3 regions of the Microbacterium sp. NPDC087591 genome follow, and region 1 is predicted to be linked to each of the others. Evidence: riboswitches for the same ligand, from Rfam matches in the RefSeq annotation. Region 1 holds a riboswitch; each other region holds the start of a gene.
The links. A riboswitch is a leader RNA that binds a small molecule or an ion and turns the genes downstream of it on or off. The one in region 1 is predicted to bind thiamine pyrophosphate.

Region 1 (6,568 bases):
GGAACGGGCCACCGTCATCGGATTCTGAACCCGCAACACAGACCAAGAAAGACCAAGAAAGAGGATGCCGTCATGAGAATCTTCGTCGCCGGTGCGTCCGGTGTGCTCGGCCGCGCCTTCACCCGAAAGGCGGTGGCCAGCGGTCACGAGGTCATCGGCATGACTCGATCCGCCCGGGGCGCCGCCGCGATCGAACGGCACGCCGCTGCGGCCGTGCTGGCGGATGCATTCGACCGCGAAGCGGTCATACGGGCTGTCGCCGAAGCGCGCCCTGATGCCGTTGTGCACCTGCTCACGGACCTCGCCTCAGGAGACTCGGCGAGCAATGCGCGCATCCGCACCACGGGCACCCGGAACCTGATCGACGCCGCGAAGGCTGCGGGCGTGGACCGCGTGGTCGCCGAGAGCATCTCCTGGGTGTACCCGCCGGGGACCGCCTCCGCGTCCGAAACCGAGGCGCTCGACGTCGACGCAACGGAACCGCGGCTCACCACCATCCGCGGTGTCGCCGCGCTAGAGGACAGAGTCCGCGAGCTGCCCTCCGGTGTGGTGCTGCGGTTCGGGCAGCTCTACGGCCCCGGGACCTGGTACGCCCCGGACGGAGTCCGAGCCGATGCTGCGCGCGCGGGGCGCCTCCCTGCCACTCAGGCGGTGACCTCATTCGTTCATGTCGAGGATGCTGCTGAGGCCGCGCTTCGAGCGCTGAACTGGCCGGCGGGCATCTGGAACATCGTCGACGACGAGCCCGCCGCCGGCACGACGTGGGTTCCCGTCTTCGCGTCCGCCGTCGGCGGTCCCCGCCCCGTGGTCCAGGTCGGTGGCGACATCGGTCGACCGGTCAGCAACACCCGCGCCCGCGCACAGGGCTGGGAGATGCTCCACCCGAGCTGGCGTGACGGCTTCGCCGCACTATGAGACCACCGCAGGTCGAATACCGCGCCGTCTTCGACGCCCGCATCCGCTTCCTCACCGGCGTGGCCTCGCCGCAGAATGGTTACGGCTCGAGGTGATTCACCTCCCTCGTGCGGATTCCCCGCGGAGAGTGAGCACGGCACTGGTGATGGTTGCCACGGTCTTTCCGTCTTCCCGCGTGATCTCGCAGGCGTACTGACTGATGCTCCGCCCCGCGTGGGTGCAGTGAGCATCAGCGGTGAGCGGTCCCGACCACGCCGGTCGCAGGAACCTCGCGTTCAGGTCCAGGCTCGTGAACGACTCATCGACTCCGACCACGGTCGAATGCGCAGTGCCGATCGCCGCGTCGGCCAGCTCGCACAGAGTGCCACCGTGGATAGTTCCCTGCTGATTGCCGTGCTTGTCCACGTCAGCCAGAAGCCGCACGCGCGCAGAGCGCTCGGCCACGGCGACAAGCTCGAGTCCGAGCAGCCGAGATACCGCCGTCGGGTACCTCAGATGGGTGTGATCCTCAGGGCCGAGCTCTTCGGCAAGGTGGCGTCGCAAGAAGTCGAGCACAGGCAGCGGGGCGTTTTCGTGAGAGTTCATCCGCGGACTCCACTTCCGGCGCGGCCGCCACTGTCTCCGGCACCACGATCGGCTGCTCGACCGGTCAGTACGGTGTCTTCATCGACATCTGGTGCGGCGAAGAAGTTGTGCTCATGCTTCGAGGACAGCCGGAATGCGTTCCACATCGCGTGCCGTGTCGTGTCATCGGAGGCTGCGGCGAGTCGGGTGACGGTGTCGATGGCAGTGCGCGTGGATGCGGCGAATGCGGGGTCGGCGTAGGTGTCGAGCCAGGGCCTGTAGGGATGTTCCGGGTGCGAGCGCCACTGCAGGCGTTCGCCGAGGTCCTGGTAGATCCAGAAGCACGGCAGCAGCGCGGCGACGAGCACGCGGTAGTCGCCGCGCGCGGCGGTCGCGAGGAGGTGGTTCAGGTACGCGGTCGTCACGGGATCAGGCTCCGTGGACCGCAGGGTCTCATCGGTGAGCCAGCACTCGTGCAGATGCAGTTCGCCGGTGATCGAGGTCTCTGCACATCCGGCCCAGAAGGCCTGCTCCGCGGAGGTGGGGGCGAGGCGTGACGCGTCGGCGAGCACCCGGGCGTAGTCGCGTAGATAGAGGGCATCCTGGGCGAGGTAGTGCAGGAAGACGCCGCGATCCAGGGTGCCCTCGCCGAGCCCGCGCACGAACGACAGCGCGTCGATGTCGGCGCGGATACCGGCGATGCCGGCCCACCAGTCCGCCTCCACCTCGGCCGGGGTCGGTGCGGTGGTGACGCCGCCACGGGCCCAGAGCCCCGCGAAGTGGCTGACCGGCCCCTGCCCGGTTCCGACGGCGAGCTCGGCGCCATGGCGGATGCTCTCGATGAGCCATCGCTTCGACTCCCGCGTCGCTTCCACCCAATCCCCCGACGCGGCGATGCGGGTCGCGAGCGCCGACGACAGAGAGCAGCCCGTTCCGTGCGTGTTGCGCGTCTCGACACGGGTACCGGAGAACTCGGTCACCACAACCGTTCCGTCGACTGCTTCGACGAGCGCGTCGGGCAGCTGTGGTCCCGAGAGGTGTCCGCCCTTGGCGAGCACCCGCACCCCGCATTCCAGGGCGACCCGGCCCGCCTGCGCGAGCACCTGATCCCAGGTGACGGCGACCGGCGCGTCGGCGAGGATCGCGAGCTCGGGGATGTTCGGGGTCACCAGATCGGCGTGGGAGAGCATCCGGCGCAGAGCCCGTTCCGCGTCCGCGTCGAGCAGCCGGTCGCCGCTGGTGGCGACCATCACCGGGTCGAGCACCACGAGAGGCGGCCGCACCCGGTCGAGCCAGCCGGTGACCGACTCGATCACCTCGGCGGTGCCGAGCATCCCGATCTTCACCGCGTCGATCGCGACATCGTCGGACACAGCGTCCAACTGCTCGACCAGGAAGGCCGCCGGGGGCACGTGCACCGACCGCACCCCGTGCGTGTTCTGCGCCACCAGCGCGGTCACGACCGCCATGCCGTAACCGCCGTTGGCCGCGATGCTCTTCAGATCCGCCTGGATGCCCGCCCCGCCGGTCGGGTCCGTCCCTGCGATGCTCAGCACCCGCGGCACCGGTCGTCGCCCGTTCATGCTGCGTCCCACGCGGCACGCAGCTCGGGAACGTCGACCATCGCCGCGACTGCGCCGAGGGCGAGCGGGACGTTGGCGGTGAAGTTCGTCACCGCAATGTTGGTCACGCACTGCACGAGTGGCGCGTGGTCGCGCAACTCGTGCAGCAACGAGACAGTGGACTCGATCGGGTGTTCTGGCGTGCGCGTCATGCGCGACATCCCTTCGCTAGTACGAACTAGATCAGGTTCGACGGGTGTGATCTCAGCCCTGCGGGGCACCCCGTGTCACGTGTGTGTTCTCACGCTGCCCACCCTCCCGCTCGAGGTGCAGCATCGGGTGCGGCTGCCCCTCGCCATCCTCGACAGCCACCCAGATCTCCGGCATCTGCGGGAGGTAGGCCTCGACCTGACGCTCGTACCCGTCGATCTCCTCGGGTGTCAGGAAGTGATGCGTCGCCTCGACCGCGGATCTCCAGACTGCGACGAGCCGAGCGTGATCATGCGACACGCCGGCGCGGATGATGATCGTCATCGCGAGGCTTCCGTGGGGTCGTTTGCTGATGCGCCCTCCGGCTCGGCTCGGGCAGCGAATGCTGCGGTCACCCCGATCATGTCGAGTGCCCCCATTCCGGCGGCCGCGGCTTCCTCGTACAGTTCCCGGCTTGCGGTGATCAGCGGATGCGCCGATCCGGCCACCTGCGCAGCGTCTTCGGACAACCGCGCGTTCTTGAGCACGTCGGCGATCGCCGCCTGAGCCGACAGGTCGTCGTCGGTGAGCTTCTGTGCCTTGCCACGGGAGACCACCGATGCCATCGGGCCGGCGGCCAGCACCTCCCGCAGCACGTCGAGGTCCGCGCCGCTGCGGGAGGCGAAGTGGAATGTCTCCGCCAACCCCGTGACCATCGTGATGAGGAAGGTGTTCACCGCCAGCTTCATCGACAGGGCGGCGGGGATCTCCCCGCACCTGAAGACCTGCGAGCACATCGCTGCGACCACGGGCTCCGCCTCGGCGACCGCGCCCGCCTCTCCAGCGAGCATTCCCACCAGTTTCGCCTCGATTGCCGGGCCACGAGACCCGGATACGGGCGCTTCGACGTACCGGCCTCCGGCAGCGGTCACCTCTGACGCGAGCGTGCGAGAGAACGCTGTCGTGAAGGTCCCCATCTGAATCACCGTGTGATGTGCCACCAGCGTGGAGAATTCGTCCGTGCCACGTGCCAGCACAGCGTCGACTCCCGCCTCGTCGCGCAGCATGAGGATCACGGTCTCCGTGGCGTCGAACACGCCCGCGACATCGGCTGCCGCCCGCGCGCCGGTCGCAACCAGTTCGTTCATGGGGTCAGCTGAACGCGCCCATACGACCACATCGAACCCGGCCCGGACGAGGTTGCTCGCCATGGGGACTCCCATGATGCCGAGGCCGATGAAGCCCACCGTCTTGGAGGTCATTTCCCTTCTTCCTCTCCGCATGGTGTGATCCGCGCTCGATCCAGCGCCGCACGGGCGTGAGCCGCGGAAGCGGCGCGGTCGGGTGCCGGTCGCAGTCCGAGCAGTCGTTGCCGGTGCCACTCGCCGAGCAGCAGGGCGAACAGCGCCTCTGCGCGCCCGTGATCCGCGTCGCTGTCGTCCCGAGGCAGCCGGGCGTCGATCGCCGCGATGTACCGACGAGGGCCCCTGTCGTAGAAGCGTTCGGCGAGTTCGGGGAAGCGGCGGGATTCGGCGATGACCAGTCTGTGCAGGCCGATCGCATCGTCGGAGTGCAGCGCGTGCACGATCTTGGGTGCGAGCTGCTCCAGGCCATCGGCTGGCCATGCCTCGTGCAGCGTCTGCTCGCTCAGGCGTTCGACAGCGGCCAGGAAGACGTCCGTGCGGTCGCCGAGATAGGTGTAGATCGTCCGTTTGGTCACGTGTGCGTCGGCAGCGATGCGATCGAGGGTCACCGGCTCGAAACCTTCGTCGACGAACAGCCGCACGGCAGCATCCAGGATGTCGTCGCGTCGCTGAGTGCGTTCCGTCTCGGTGGGACGCCCCCGCTTGCGCGCGATTCCCGCGCTCCCTGTGCCTGCCATCTGCTTCCTCCTCGCGCTGCGTCTCACAATCCATTATGGAATGAAACCTCACAAGTATCATTTTGCGACAGGCGACCCCCGCGTGACAAGGAGGCCCCTCCGCGGGCGGGCACATCCTGATCCACTGCATCGAACTCCTCGGCGGTCAGCGCGCCTTCCGCGAGCAGGTGCGCCCGCATCCCGACGTCTCGACGCTTTTCGACTACACCTACGCGACGCCGGTTCCGAACGACTCGCGGCGCCTTCCCGGCGAGGCGCTGTTCCGGCCACGGCGGGCAGGCCCGCGTGCTGCACGTCATCCCAACGCGATGAGGCTCGCGGCAATCCGCGACGACGACCCCGTGCTCGTCTGGGAGAAACTCGCTCTCTACAACACCACCGGCGAGATCCCGGACGCGATCGACCAATCGACGTACTGCGCGTTCTCGGCCCGGCTCTCGCGATTGGCGGTGTCGTTGGCGGTCGACTTCGGCGGCGGCCGGGTCGAGCAGATCGGGCGAAAGTGGGCATGAGAATAGCCCCGGAGATCCGCGTGTTTCCGCGGTTCTCCGGGGCTTGTTGGTCGGGCTGACAGGATTTGAACCTGCGACCCCTTGGAGAATCCGGCTGATTTCCGGTCTCCGCCGATAGTCTCGGGAACTCGCGGATTCCCTTGTGCTTACAGGGAACCGAGCGGTTCGCATAGTCCGAGTGTAGCCGGTTGGTGGCGGGTCTTGGCGGGTAAATTAGATGGGTTCTTGATTGGCCGGGCTCGGACTCGCGCCAAGAACAATTGACGGGTTCGAGCGGGATCCGGATGGCGTGGGGATCACTGAGAGTCCGCCTGCTTTCGCGGTTATCGTGGCGGTCGTTCTACGGCACGCGCAGACGCAGTGATGTCCGCCAGGCCGCCGATACCAACGGCTGGCGCATCGCGGGGGTGCTTTGGGACTGAGCCAGCCACTCCACGGGAAGTGCAAGGCGGTGGTCAAGGCCAGAACGCGTTTTGCTTCGGGACGGCTCTCGAAAACGAGAGAGGTGTTGCATGTCCCCTCGTGCGGCGCGACGGCGCAGAGGACTAGTTCCGCAGCCGGATATCCTGAGCAGGTGAATCCGCTTGCTACGTTCGACCGCCAGGACCCATGTTGGTGCGGGTCCGGAAAGACGTATCGTCTATGCCACAAGCGATTCGCAGCACCACGTCATCCACCAGGAGCGCCTGCCAGGCCTGACGACGATGAATTCATCAGTCTGAGTCCGGATGTTCAGCTAGCGCGGACTGCTATCCCTTCGATGATGCCTGCCGGCACCCCACTCACCCTGCCGCCGGACGGGCCTACCCAGCGACCTCTGGGAGCTACCGCGTTCGACCGAGCTGTGGCATCCTCCACGCCCGACGATGACCCAGCGACGGCTCAGGAGTTAGGACGCACACGAGTTGCTCTATTGCGCGAACTCGCTGCGCTCCGCGAAAGCG
Region 2 (6,568 bases), on a different contig from region 1:
CCCGGTGCCGCGAAGAAGTCCCGCTCGTGTGCGCTGGACAGGTCGAACGCGCGCTGCATGCGGGCGCGGGTCGCGTCGTCGGCCCTCGCGGCGGTGTCTGTGACGTACGCGACCGCCTGCGCCGTCGCCTCCGCGAACGCAGGGTCGGCGTAGGTCGCGAGCCACGAGGCGTAGGGATGGTCCGGATCCTGCGGACGGCTGCCGAACGCCCCGGCGTGCAGCCGCTCGCCGAGGTCGGTGTAGAGCCAGAAGCACGGCAGGATCGCGGCGATCAGCTCGGGGTACCGGCCGTCGAACGCGGTGGCGCGCAGATGGTCGAGGTACGCCACCGTGGCCGGCGCGGGCTCTGCGGCGAAGGTCGCCGCCGTGACCCCCTGGGCAGGAGTGAGCCACGAGGCGTGCAGCTCCAGCTCCCCGACGATCGAGCCCTGAGCGGACTGCGCCCAGAACGCCTGCTCCGCGGACGTCGGGGCCAGCCGCGCGGCCTCCGCCAGCACGCGGGCGTACTCGCGCAGGTACAGCGCGTCCTGCGCGAGGTAGAAGACGAACGGCTCCCGCTGCAGCGTGCCGTCGGCGAGCGCGCGGATGAAGGGCAGCGCGTCGATCTCGGCCCTCGTCTCCGCGATGCCATCCCACCACGCGGCGGCCACGTCCGCGGCCGGCGGACGGGTCGTCAGCCCCCCGCGGTTCCAAAGTCCTGCGAAGTGGTGGACGGGTCCGTGTCCCCGGCCCACATCGAGAGCGCTGCTCTCTCGGAGCGACTCCCGCAACCAGGAGCGTGCGTGCGCGACGGCCGCGGCGGGATCCAGTCCGCGCGCGAGCAGGGTGGCGATCGCAGAGGACAGGGAGCATCCGGTGCCGTGCGTGTTCACGGTGTCGATGCGCGCACCGGCGAACTGCTGCCGGATGCCGGCTGCCGCGTCGATGAGGGCGTCCGGCGCCTCCTCGGCATCGGGGTGCCCGCCCTTGACGAGCACCGCTGCTCCGATCTGCGTCGAGAGCGCGTCTGCGGCGGCCAGCGCATCCGCCCAGTCGTGGATCTCCCGCCCCACGAGCACCGCGAGCTCGGCGAGGTTCGGCGTCGCCACGTGGGCGCGCACGAGCAGCTCCCGCAGCGCCGATTCCGCCGCGGTGTCCAGAAGCCGGTCGCCGCTGGTGGCGACCATGACCGGGTCCACCACGACGATCGGGGGACGGACCGCGTCCAGCCACGCGATCACGGTGCGCACGACCTCGGCATCCGCGAGCATCCCGATCTTGACGGCGTCGATGACGATGTCGTCCGACAGCGTGTCGAGCTGCTGCCGCAGGAAGTCCGATGGCGGGACGTGGATGGCACGCACTCCCTGAGTGTTCTGCACCGTCAGAGCCGCGATCGCTGCCATGCCGTATCCGCCGTTCGCGGCGATGGACTTGAGATCGGCCTGGATGCCGGCACCGCCGGAGGGATCGCTGCCGGCGATCGTGAGCACCCGGGGCACCGAGGCCGACTGCCAGCGTCGACGGAACTCCGCCGCCGCCGCAGCCGGAGCCTCTGCGGCGCAGAGCGCCGACACCACCGCGATCCCGACAGCCCCCGCCGCACGCAGCGGCTCGATGTCATCGATCCCGACGCCGCCGATCGCGACGCAGGGCAGGGGGCTGGCCTCCACGAACTCCCGGAACCCCTGGATGCCGAGGGCCGGCGGGTGGTCGGGCTTGGTGAGCGTCGGACGGATGACACCGACGCCGAGATAGTCGACTGTGCCGGCCGGGAGCGCGCGGACCGCGTCGAGGTGCTCCGGTGCATTCGCGGTGAGGCCGATCAGCGCGTCGGGGCCGAGCTCCTGGCGCGCCCGCAGCACCGAGGCATCGCCCTGCCCGAGATGCACGCCGTCGACTCTGGATCCCTGAGCCCGCGCCGCGACCGCGGCGTCGAGGCGGTCGTTCACCACGAGCAGCGCGCGACCGTCGATCACTGCCGAGAGTGCGAGCAGCTGCTCCACGACGTCACCGTCCGACGCGTGCTTCTCGCGGAGCTGAACGATGCGCACGCCGCCGTCGACCGCCTCCCGGACGGTCTCGACCACACCGCGTTCGCCGCACAGCGCCGCATCGGTGACCAGGTAGAGCGAGAGGTCGGCGCTCACCGGCTGCTCTCCTCGACGCGCGCGGCGGTCACGAGGTCATCCGGCTGCACGCCGGCGAGGGCATCGAGCAGAGCGACCGCGAAGCTGCCGGGTCCCACCGACGCCGCGGCAGCGCGCTCTGCGGCGATCGTGTACACGAGCGTGGCGGCCGCGACGGCGCCGAGCGCGGAGATCCCGGTCGCGCGGGCGGCCCCGAGGAAGGCCGCCATCACGGCGCCGAGCGCACAGCCCCCACCGGTGACGAGCGTGAGCTGCGGATCGCCGTTCGCGATGCGGATCACGCGCTCCCCGTCGGTGATCAGGTCGACCGGTCCGGAGACGGCGACCACGCTGCCGTACCGGTGGGCCAGTGTGGCAGCCGCGTCGGCCGCATCATCCGTGCTGTCGGTCGCGTCCACCCCGCGACCGCCGCCGCTGAGTCCGGCGAGCGCGAGAATCTCCGACGCATTGCCGCGCACAGCGGTGGGACGCAGCGCCACGAGCTCCTGCGCCAGGGCGGTACGCACCGGCAGCGCGCCGATCGCGACCGGATCGAGCACCCAGGGAGTGCCGGCGGCCGACGCTCCCGCTGCGGCCTCCCGGCTCGCGGTCCGCTGCTCGGGCGTAGGAGTGCCGAGGTTGATGAGCACGCCGGAGGCGACACCGGCGAACATGCCGCTCTCCCCCACGATGTCGACCATCGCCGGAGCAGCACCGACGGCGAGGAGCACGTTCGCGGTGAAGCCCGTGACGACCGCGTTGGTGATGCAGTGCGTCAGGGGCGGAGCGGCTCGCACCCTCTGGAGCAGCACCACCGCCTCGGATACGACGACGGAATCGGACGATGGACGCAGACGATCGCTCAATGCGACATCCCTTCGCTAGTACGAACTAGATCAGGTTCGACGGGTCTGTTCTCAGCCGCGGTCGCGGCACCCCGTGTCACTGATCGCAGTCTAGCGAAGGGGCGGTTCTGCTCGGGTGAGTCCGGCCAGCAATGCACGTTCGTCTTCCCGCGCGAGGCCTGCGCGCCGCTCGCGGTCGACGCCGCGCGCGATCTCATCGGCCACGACACGGGCGATCGTGTCGTCGATCGACCGCAGCACTCCCCCCGTCCGGTGGAACGCCGCGTTCGATCGCGTCATGAACCCGGTCATGTCGGCAGGCAGCCACAGCGGCAGGGACCTCTCCCCCGCCCAGTACGCGACGCCGTGGTCTGCGAGCCAGTCATCGTCGCCGACGACAGTCTCACCACGGTGGCCGGCCGCATTCCGGATGCGCAGGAGCACCTCCCGCAGCGGATGCCGGTCGCCGACCGCGTTCACCGCACCCCTGACTCCGGCCGACGATGCCGTGACCACGTAGGCGGCGAGATCGTCGACGTCGATCACCTGCGTCGCGCGGCCCTCGAGCGGTGGCAGGAGCACCCGATCGCTCCCGGCCCGCGCGAACGCCGCCGCCCAGTAGCCGAAGCGGTCGCTGGGGTCGCCGTCGCCGACGATCAGCCCAGGGCGCACGATCAGCGCCCGGTCGCCGAGGGTGCGCACGTGCTCCTCGGCGGCGACCTTCTCTGCGGCGTAGTCGTAGGCGTCGCCGGGCACGGCTGCCTGATGCACGGGAGCGGATTCGTCGGCGCCCGGGGTCGCTTCATCCGCGTAGACAGACACCGACGAGACGTACGTCCATCGGCGCGCACGTGCTCCGAGCGCGGCCACAGCGGCAGCGACGTGATCGGCCCGCGAGGAGACGTCGACCACGTGATCCCAGTCGCGCGCGAGCCGGTCGTACGCATCGGAGCGGTCACGGTCACCGCGCACGAGGGTCACTCCCGGCGGCTCCGGCCGTTCGCCACGGGCCAGGCAGGTCACCGCGGCCCCGTCATCCGCCCAGCGGCGGGCGATCCGCCCGGAGAGCCAGCCGGTTCCCCCCAGGATCAGCACGTCCGTCATGCACCCATGACACCAGCATCCGTGGCCGCGGGGAAGTTCTTCCGCTCAGAGCAGAGGGATCGTCACTCAGCGGTGGGAAGCTCGTCGATGCCGGCGAGCCGCGGGACGGTCCAGGTCGGATCCGGCCGCCAGTCGCGCCATTCGGCGTCGAACGGCCAATCCCCCGCACGGAACGACGCGATGGCCGCATCCGCGTGGCGCTCGATCTGCGCGGCCTGCTCCGCGCTGAGACGCCCCTGTTCGATCGCGGCGACGACCTCGTCCTCGTCCTTCAGGTGGATTCCCCCGTCTGCATCGATCTCCACATCGAGGATGTGATCGGATGTGTACGTGTCGTGATCGGTGCGCAGATGCGCGTTCTCGAGATTCACGTACCAGCCCGCGAACTCCCATTCCGGACCGGTCATGTCGCTCCAGAACAGCCACACGGACCACGCGGCACCTGCCGGGGCGATCCGCAGGATGCCGTTGCCCCACCACTCCTCGACGACGCGCCTGCGCGGTTCGAGCCAGCGCCGGTCGAGCGGCACACTGCGCACCCGCTGACCGTCCGCCGCGCCCTGGCCCTCCTGCAGGGTTCCTGCAGCCAGCCACGCGACCAGACCACGTTCGTCGTCGCGCACCACCCGCATCGGAGTGATCGTCGACGGCTCCCCCTGCTGCCAGCCCGGCTTGCGGTAGTGCCAGTCGATCTGTGCACCGGGCGCGAGGAACGGCCCCTCGCCCAAGGGGCGTACGCTCTCGGGCACGGCCGCCGGGGTGCTCTGCGGAAGGATGCTCATCCCGTCACGCTACCCCGGTCGGCCTGCGCCGTCGGTGCGATTCCGCCGCCTGCCCCTGGTGCTGCTCAGTCCCGGATCGCCGCGCCGAAGCGCTCGGCTGCGACCGCGACACCGGCGAGCTTCGCTTCGGACGCCTCCGCCGACGTCAGCGTGCGATCGTCGGCGCGGAAGCGCAGGGCGAACGTCAGGCTCTTCGAGCCGGCGGGAACACCCTCGCCGCGGTAGTCGTCGACGAGCCGCACGGACTCGAGCAGGGCGCCGGCGCCCTCGGCCAGAGCGGCGCGGACATCGCCGGCGGCCACATCCGCGGGAACCGTGAGCGACACGTCCTGAGTGGCTGCGGTGAAGGTCGACAACGACTCGGCGACGACCCGGCGTCCCGCCAGCGACAGGATCAGGTCGAGGTCCAGCTCGAGCACGATCGCCCGTCCTGGCAGATCGGCGTCGTCCGAGACCACGGGATGCAGCTCACCGACGTAGCCGACCTCGGCGCCGTCGACCTGCAGGGTTCCCGTGCGTCCGGGGTGCAGAGCGGCCCGCTGAGACTGCACGACGTCGATCTCGACACCGGCGGCGCTCGCGATGACCCGTGCGGCGTCGAGCGCCTCGGACAGACCCGCAGGCTCGGCCGGACGGCCGGGCTGACGCGCCACGATGTTGCCCGTGAGCAGCAGCGCGAGGTGGCGGTGCTGCGGCGGGATCGAGGCGTTCAGCGCGGCGAGGGTCTCGTCAGAGGGCCGCACGCCCAGCGGCGGGACGTCGTCGGTACCGTAGGTCACGCCCGGCTCCGGCAGGAACACCGCGCCGCTCTCGAAGATCGCGAGATCCGTGAGCCCACGAGCGATGTTGCGATGCGCCGTCTGCAGCAGGCCGGGCACCAGCGAACGACGCAGGAACGGCGCCTGACCGTCGAGCGGGTTCGCCAGACGGATGCTGGGCAGGTGCTCGCCGGACGCGGAGCCGTGCAGGTCGTTCTGCGCCTCGGTCGTGAACGGGAACGCCGGGGTCTCGACGAAACCGGCGGCCGCGAGCGCGTCGGCGACCCGGCGGCGGCCCTGCTGCAGCGGCGTGAGGCCGCGGCCGGACGGCGGCGTCGGCAGCACCGAGGGGATGCGGTCGAGTCCGTGGATGCGAGCGACCTCTTCGGCCAGTGTCCACTTGTCGGTCAGGTCGGGGCGCCAGGTGGGCGGGATGACCGTCCACCCCTCGTCAGCTTTCTCGACCTCGGCGCCGATCGTGGTCAGCGCGCCGGTGATCTCGTCGTCGGTGTAGTCGACGCCGATGAGGCCCTGTACGAAACCGGCGGGCAGCTCGATCTCGGCGACGAAGACCTCGGCGAACAGGGCGCCCCCCTCGTCGGTGAGCGTGCCGCCCGCCAGCTCGACCATGAGGTCGGCGGCGCGGCGCGCGGCGACGAACGGGATGAGCGGGTCGACACCGCGTTCGAAGCGCTTGGACGCCTCGCTGGGCAGCTTGTGCCGACGGGCGGTGCGAGCGATCGTGACCGGGTCGAACGTCGCGGCCTCGATCAGCACGTTCGTGGTGGTCTCGCTCATCTCGGTCGTGCCGCCGCCCATGACGCCGGCGAGACCGATGGGGCCGGAGCCGTCGGTGATGAGCAGGTCCTCGACGTGGAGCGCGCGCTCCTGTCCGTCGAGCGTCGTCATCTTCTCACCGGGCGTCGCACGACGCACCGTGATGCCGCCGTCGAGCTTGTCGAGGTCGTAGC
Region 3 (6,568 bases), on a different contig from region 1:
ATGCTCCGCCGATCGACCGGCTGGTCGTCTGCCACGGCGACGCCTGCATGCCGAACACCCTGCTCGACGACGCCGGCCGCCCTGTCGGGTTCGTCGATCTCGCCGCCCTCGGCACAGCGGACCGCTGGGCGGACATCGCCGTCGCCTCGATGAGCACCGCCTGGAACTTCGGACCGGGCTGGGAGGACACGCTGATCGAGGCCTATGGCGTCGAGCCCGACCGCGAACGTCTCGCCTACTACCGCCGACTCTGGAACGAGAGCTGAGCGTGACCTCTCCCGAACGGCCGCGGGTGCTCGGCCCTGTCGTCGACGAGATGACCCGCTGCGTGCATTACCGCGGCGCGACCGACATCATCGCGATCCGCTTCGCCTGCTGCGGCGAGTACTATCCGTGCCACCTCTGCCACGAGGAATCTGCCGGGCACCCCGCGCAGCAGTGGGCGACGGATCAGCATGACAGGGAGGCGATTCTCTGCGGGGCATGCGGGCACGAGCTCACGATCGCCGAGTACTTCGCTGCCACGGCCTGCCCCCGATGTGCGGCACTCTTCAACGAGGGGTGCAGACTGCACCGCGAGTACTACTTCCAGCCGGACCCGAGCTAGCTCCAGACGAAGCGGAACGTGCCTGCCACCACCGCAGCCGTGAGGGCGAGCGCCATGATCGCGATGCCTCCGAACAGGGCGACGGCGTCGCGCGGATGCAGTCGCGACGGCCGCGACCAGGTGCGCGGGATGCCGGAGCCGAAGCCGCGCGCCTCCATCGCCAGCGCCAGCTTCGAGCCGCGGCGCACCGCGAACACCAGCAGCACGAACGCCATCGAGAAGAACCGGCGCAGCACCCCGCGGTCGCCCACGCCGCGCGCCCGGCGAGCCAGGCTCATGGTGCGCCAGTCGTCGAGGAACAGTCCCAGCATCCGCGTGCCGGCGAGGATGCCGAGCACGAAGCGGCTCGGCATCCTCGCGACCTGAGCGAGGGCATCCGCGAGCTGGGTGGGATCCGTGCCACCGAACAAGAGGATCGTGGGCAACCCGAGCGCGATGACGCGCAGGCTGACCGCGATCGCCAGCGTGATCGAATCGTCGCTGATCGTCGCGAACCCGAACGTGAAGTAGATGTGCCCGGCCGGCTCGGCGTAGAGCAGCATGCTGACGCCGGCGATCGGCGCGAAGATCACGATCGGCAACAGCCGTTTCAGCACCGTGCGCAACCGCAGCCCGGTCAGCGGGAGGCAGAGCAGCTGCAGTGCGATCGCGGCCAGAGCACTCGTGACGTCGATCGATGCGAACAGCGGCACCGACAGCAGCACCGCGAGCACCAGCTTGGTCACGGGGTTCACGCCGTCGAGCCAGACGGTCCGCGTGGTCTCGGCGGTGGTCATGAGGCCGCCGCCAACTCGATGCGATGCCCGCCCAGATGCCGGATCACGGCGTCGTCGTGCGTGACCGCGATGATCGACCGACCACGCGCGATCTCCTCCTGCAGCAGCGCCACGAGCGAGATCCACCCGCGCCGGTCCTGCCCGAACGTCGGCTCGTCGAGCACGATCACCTCCGGCGCTCCCGCGAGCACGGTCGCCACCGACAGCCGCCGCTTCTGTCCGCCCGAGAGCGTGAACGGGTTGGCGAGGGCGAGCGGGGCGAGCCCCAACCGCTCCAGCAGCCCGTCGACGACGGCATCCGTGCGCGCCTGGTCCCAGCCGAGCGCGCGCGGACCGACCGCGAGCTCATCCCGCAGGGTCTGGGCGAGGAACTGATGCTCCGGCTCCTGGAACACCATGCCGATGCGGGTGAGCAGTTCGCGCGATGTCCATCGGATCGGACGCACTCCGCGGCGCCCTGCGAGCTCGGGGGCGGCGCGCACCTCCCCCGCCTGCTCGGGGATGAGACCGGCCAGCGTCAGGGCCAACGTGGACTTGCCCGCACCGTTCGGGCCGGTGATGACCGTCGCATTGGCACGCGGCACGTGCAGGTCGAGTCCTGACTGCACGACCACGTGCGGATCGCGGGCGACCGCGAGACCGGATGCCGTGAGCACATCGGATGCCGCCACCTGTTCGAGCAGGGGAAGGTCGATGCCCCGGTCGGGCACCCAGACCCCAGCGTCGGCGAGTGCGGCGCCGTGCTCGGCGAACACCCGCTCGGGGGATCCATCCGCGAGCAGGCCGCCGTCGGCGGCGAGCACGATCACCCGCGTCATCAGGTCGACCCACACGGGAGTGCGATGCTCCACCACGATCAGCGTCGCTCCGCTCGCGGTGACGGCCCGTTCCACGCTCGAGCGCACCTCGCGCACACCCTCGGGGTCGAGGTTCGCGGTCGGTTCGTCGAGCAGCAGCAGTCCGGGGCGCATCGCCAGCACGCCGGCGAGCACCAGTCGCTGCTTCTGCCCTCCCGACAGCGCCTTGGTCGGTCGCTGCAGCGGCACGTCGAGACCGACCGCCTCCAGCGCCTCGGCCACTCGGCCGGGGATGTCGGATGCGGGGACTCCGAGGTTCTCGCAGCCGAATGCCACGTCGTCGCCGACCTTGGACAGCACGATCCCGGCATCCGGGTCCTGCAGCACCAGACCCACCTGTCCGCGTCGGGACTCGGGGGCGGCGCCATCCACGCGGAGGGAGCCGGTGCGCTCACCTTCGTCGTCGTCGCCGAGCACCCCGGCGAGCCCCGCGAGCAGTGTCGACTTGCCCGCACCGGAAGCGCCGAGCAGCAGCACCCTCTCGCCCGGCTCGATCGTGAAGGTCACGTCGGCGACAGCCGGCCGCTTCCGCCCGGCGTACCGCCACCCCCAGCCCGCAGCCTGCACGCGGGCCGGGGCGGCGAATGTCACGCTCAGACCTCGCGCACGTGCTCTCGCCCGGCGGCGAAGCGGCTGAGGGCGCCGGTGACCGCGAGGGCGCGCACGAGCAGCCAGCCGACGACACCGGCCAGGATCGCACCCGACACCACGACGCTGACCAGGTAGATCGTGTTGAACTCGATCGACTTCAGGATGTTCGGCGAGCTGCCGTAGAACAGCTCGAACACCCAGGCGGCGACCGCAGCGCCGACTCCCGCGAGAGCGGCCACCGCGATGCCGAAGCGACGGTAGAAGAACAGCGCGAAGATGATCTCCGCTCCCAGTCCCTGCACGAGTCCGGAGAGGACGGTCGAGATGCCCCACACGTTGCCGATCAGCATCGACACGATCGCGGCGACGAGCTCGACCACCAGGGCGGCGCCGGGCTTGCGGATCACGAGACCGCCCACCACGCCGCCGAGCAGCCAGATGCCGACGGCGATGCCGCCGAGGCCGGGGGTCAGCGCATCCGCCGCGCCGAACCAGGCGTAGCCGATCGTGTTCCAGCCCCAGAAGACCAGACCGATCGCGACACCGAGGACAGCGGCGACGACGATGTCGACGACGCGCCAGCGCCAGACCGGGGCGCGATGAAGATCCTTCGACGCGGCGGATGCCTGCTGTGCGGATGTGGACGTGGACGTACTCATCTGAACTCCTCCCTGCGCTGGCATGACCCAGATCAGGTTCGACGGTCGAAGCGCGATTCGCTCCCTCTCAGCCCGGCTCGCCGGACTCCCGTGGTTGTGTTTCCGATCTTACCCAGTCGCGGCGCCACCGTGGCTCCTCGTCGCATGACCGCGAATCGGTCGATGAATTCGGTAGCGTAGGCAAGTGACCGCTTCTGACCCTGCCGAGGCCACCGCCGCAGACGCCCCCGGCGCCGACACCATCGGCGATGCTCCGCAGGAGGGCGCGCCCGAGGTGGCCGCGCCAGAATCGGCGGCGGACGAGCACGAAGCGGTGGTCGCACCGGAGCCTCTCGCCGACGACGCTCCCGTCTCCGACGACGCTGCAGATGCCACCGACGTCCTCGCTCCCGCCGCCGCGCAGTGGGCTGATGAGAAGGCGCACGCCACGGCACTGACGTGGGTCGATACCGAGACGGTCGCCGGCAGCTCTCCGGCACCGACGTTCGACCAGGCCCCCGACATCGAGCCCGGCGACGCGCTGATGCGCGGAGCGAGACTGCGTCCGGCGATCGCCCGCCCCGGCGTGCTGGTGCCGCTCGGCGTGCTGGTCGGGCTGGTCGCGACGTACGTCGGGGGCGCTCTGCTGTGGCCGTTGCACGAGGTCGCCCCGACCGTGGAGTCGGTGGAGTTCACCACCACGGCGGCCCCGGCCGCGGCTGTGACGTGGCCGGCACAGGGCAGCGCCGCCGTGGGAATCGACGGGATGACGACCTCGGCCTCGACGCCCGACGCGGTGAGCATCGCCAGCATCACCAAAGTGGTCAGCAGCCTCATGGTGCTCGACCGGTTGCCGCTGGCCCCCGGTGAGCAGGGTCCCGAGTTCTCCTTCACCTACGGCGACAGCCTGGAGTACTGGTCGTACCGACGGTCCGATCAGTCCGCGCTCGACGTCCCCGTCGGCGGAGTGCTGACCGAGTATCAGCTCCTCCAGGGGACGCTGCTGGGATCCGCCAACAACTACATCGATCGTCTCGCGTCGGAGATCTGGGGGTCCGATCAGGCCTTCGCCGAGGCGGCGACGGTGTGGCTGCGCGACCGCGGACTTTCGGGTATCACGGTGGTCACGCCGTCCGGTTTCGACGAACGCAACGTCTCCACACCCGAGTCCCTCGTCGCACTGGGCGAGTACGCGATGAAGAACCCGGTCTTCGCCGAGATCGTGGGCACGAGGTCGGTGGACCTGCCGGGAGCGGGCACCGTCGAGAACACGAACGGGATGCTCGCCGATCCCGGCGTGGTCGGGATCAAGACCGGCACCCTGGTCGGGTGGAACCTGCTGACCGCCAAGGACATCACCGTCGGCGACACCACCGTGCACCTCTTCGCCGCGGTGCTCACGCAGGACGACGATGCGCAGCGCCTCGCCGCGACGCGGAGTCTGTTCGCCGAGGCCGAGGCAGCCCTGCAGGCGCAGGAACCTGCCGTCACCGAGGGCACGGTCGTCGGCGAGGTGCGCACCGTGTGGGGCGAGAAGATCGACGTGATCGCGGATGCCGACGCCGACGTCATCCTCTGGAACGGCGCCGCGCCGCAGGTAACCCCCGAGTTCACGCTGGACGCGGAGCGGGATGCCGGAGACCGGATCGGCACCCTCACCACCACGGGACCACTCAACACGACCACGACGCCCCTGGTGCTCGCCGACGACATCGAAGGCCCGAGCCCATGGTGGCGGCTGACCCACCCGATCGAGCTGCTGGGCATCGACTCCGCCCGGAGCTGACCCCGCGGGCCGCACCCCGGCGCCCGCGCCCCGTGCTTCCGCGCGTGCGCCCCCTGCTTCCGCGCGTCGCGCCCCGTGCGCCACACGCCGCGAATGGTCGCATCCGACATGGCGAGGCGACCAGATGCGACCTCTCCGTTCGCGCGGAGGTCGCTGATGGCCGCTACCCCCGCCTGATTGCGACACGATGCGACGTCTCGCCCTCACAATCTCCTCGAGCCCACGAGTCCGCACCTGCCCCCAGGTCCAGCACCAGCACCAGCACCCGCACCCCCACCACCCAGCAGCAGCAGACAGCGAGAGGCCCCGCCCGGACGATCCGGACGGGGCCTCTAGGTCTGGCGCGCTCTCACGCGCGGCGGTCAGGCACTGCGGTCCGAGCCATCCGCGGAGGGCTTCTCGACCACGGCTTGCGCGGCCGCCACTTCGGCGGCGGGCACCTGCGCGCCCACGGAAGCACCGACCACGGCCGCCGCCGCATCGTCCGCATCGCCGCTGACGACGACGGGCGTCGACCCGGTGAGGGCGTCTTCCGCGTCGATGTCGGTGGCCGCCTGCTCGAACTGCGACTGGTAGAGCCGCCAGTAGGCACCCTGCGCCGCGATGAGCTCGTCGTGCGTGCCCTTCTCAACGATGTCACCGTGCTCCATCACCAGGATGAGGTCGGCGTCGCGGATGGTCGACAGACGGTGGGCGATCACGAACGAGGTGCGACCCTCACGCAGAGCAGCCATCGCCTTCTGGAGCAGCAGCTCGGTGCGGGTGTCGACAGCCGACGTCGCCTCGTCGAGGATGAGGATCGACGGCTTCGCGACGAACGCCCGCGCGATCGTGATCAGCTGGCGCTCACCGGCCGAGACGTTCGCGGCGTCCTCGTCGAGCACGGTGTCGTACCCCTCGGGGAGAGCGTGCACGAAACGGTCGACGTAGGTCGCCGCGGCGGCTTCCTGGACCTCCTCATCGGTCGCGGTCGAGCGGCCGTAGCGGATGTTCTCGCGGATGCTGCCGGCGAACAGCCACGGGTCCTGGAGCACCATGCCCGTGCGTGCGCGCAGCTCGTCGCGGGTCACCTCGGCGATGTCCTGCCCGTCGAGCATGATCCGCCCGCCGCTGAGCTCGTAGAACCGCATGATCAGGTTGACCAGGGTGGTCTTGCCCGCACCGGTCGGTCCCACGATCGCGACGGTCTGACCGGGCTCCACCCGGAACGACAGGTCGCGGATGAGCGGACGCTCCGGCGTGTACGAGAACGCGACGTTCTCGAACTCGATCACGCCCTTGCCCTCCACCAGCTCGGGGGCATCGGCGTCATC

Region 2: it holds a riboswitch for thiamine pyrophosphate, as region 1 does, so the genes downstream of both, thiM (hydroxyethylthiazole kinase) here and ACIOVG_RS14320 (hydroxyethylthiazole kinase) in region 1, are expected to answer to the same signal.
Region 3: it holds a riboswitch for thiamine pyrophosphate, as region 1 does, so the genes downstream of both, ACIOVG_RS09645 (ECF transporter S component) here and ACIOVG_RS14320 (hydroxyethylthiazole kinase) in region 1, are expected to answer to the same signal.

What each region holds. Positions count from the first base shown of each region.
Region 1 is NZ_JBIUWU010000002.1:767,912-774,479, forward strand. It holds gene ACIOVG_RS14300 (hypothetical protein) at 1-28, shown strand, start outside; gene ACIOVG_RS14305 (NAD-dependent epimerase/dehydratase family protein) at 73-915, shown strand; gene ACIOVG_RS14310 (PaaI family thioesterase) at 1,012-1,500, opposite strand; gene ACIOVG_RS14315 (bifunctional hydroxymethylpyrimidine kinase/phosphomethylpyrimidine kinase) at 1,497-3,062, opposite strand; gene ACIOVG_RS14320 (hydroxyethylthiazole kinase) at 3,059-3,253, opposite strand; TPP riboswitch at 3,245-3,336, opposite strand; gene ACIOVG_RS14325 (hypothetical protein) at 3,306-3,575, opposite strand; gene ACIOVG_RS14330 (NAD(P)-dependent oxidoreductase) at 3,572-4,492, opposite strand; gene ACIOVG_RS14335 (TetR/AcrR family transcriptional regulator) at 4,489-5,112, opposite strand; gene ACIOVG_RS14340 (hypothetical protein) at 5,421-5,624, shown strand; partial or broken gene ACIOVG_RS14345 (SEC-C metal-binding domain-containing protein) at 6,199-6,276, shown strand; gene ACIOVG_RS14350 (hypothetical protein) at 6,538-6,568, shown strand, end outside.
Region 2 is NZ_JBIUWU010000003.1:14,255-20,822, forward strand. It holds gene ACIOVG_RS14575 (bifunctional hydroxymethylpyrimidine kinase/phosphomethylpyrimidine kinase) at 1-2,129, opposite strand, end outside; gene thiM (hydroxyethylthiazole kinase) at 2,126-2,974, opposite strand; TPP riboswitch at 2,965-3,058, opposite strand; gene ACIOVG_RS14585 (NAD-dependent epimerase/dehydratase family protein) at 3,065-4,057, opposite strand; gene ACIOVG_RS14590 (DUF402 domain-containing protein) at 4,120-4,839, opposite strand; gene pheT (phenylalanine--tRNA ligase subunit beta) at 4,905-6,568, opposite strand, start outside.
Region 3 is NZ_JBIUWU010000001.1:2,029,409-2,035,976, reverse strand. It holds gene ACIOVG_RS09665 (phosphotransferase) at 1-266, shown strand, start outside; gene ACIOVG_RS09660 (CHY zinc finger protein) at 269-607, shown strand; gene ACIOVG_RS09655 (energy-coupling factor transporter transmembrane component T family protein) at 604-1,383, opposite strand; gene ACIOVG_RS09650 (ABC transporter ATP-binding protein) at 1,380-2,831, opposite strand; gene ACIOVG_RS09645 (ECF transporter S component) at 2,834-3,490, opposite strand; TPP riboswitch at 3,481-3,592, opposite strand; gene ACIOVG_RS09640 (D-alanyl-D-alanine carboxypeptidase) at 3,675-5,255, shown strand; gene ACIOVG_RS09635 (ABC transporter ATP-binding protein) at 5,618-6,568, opposite strand, start outside.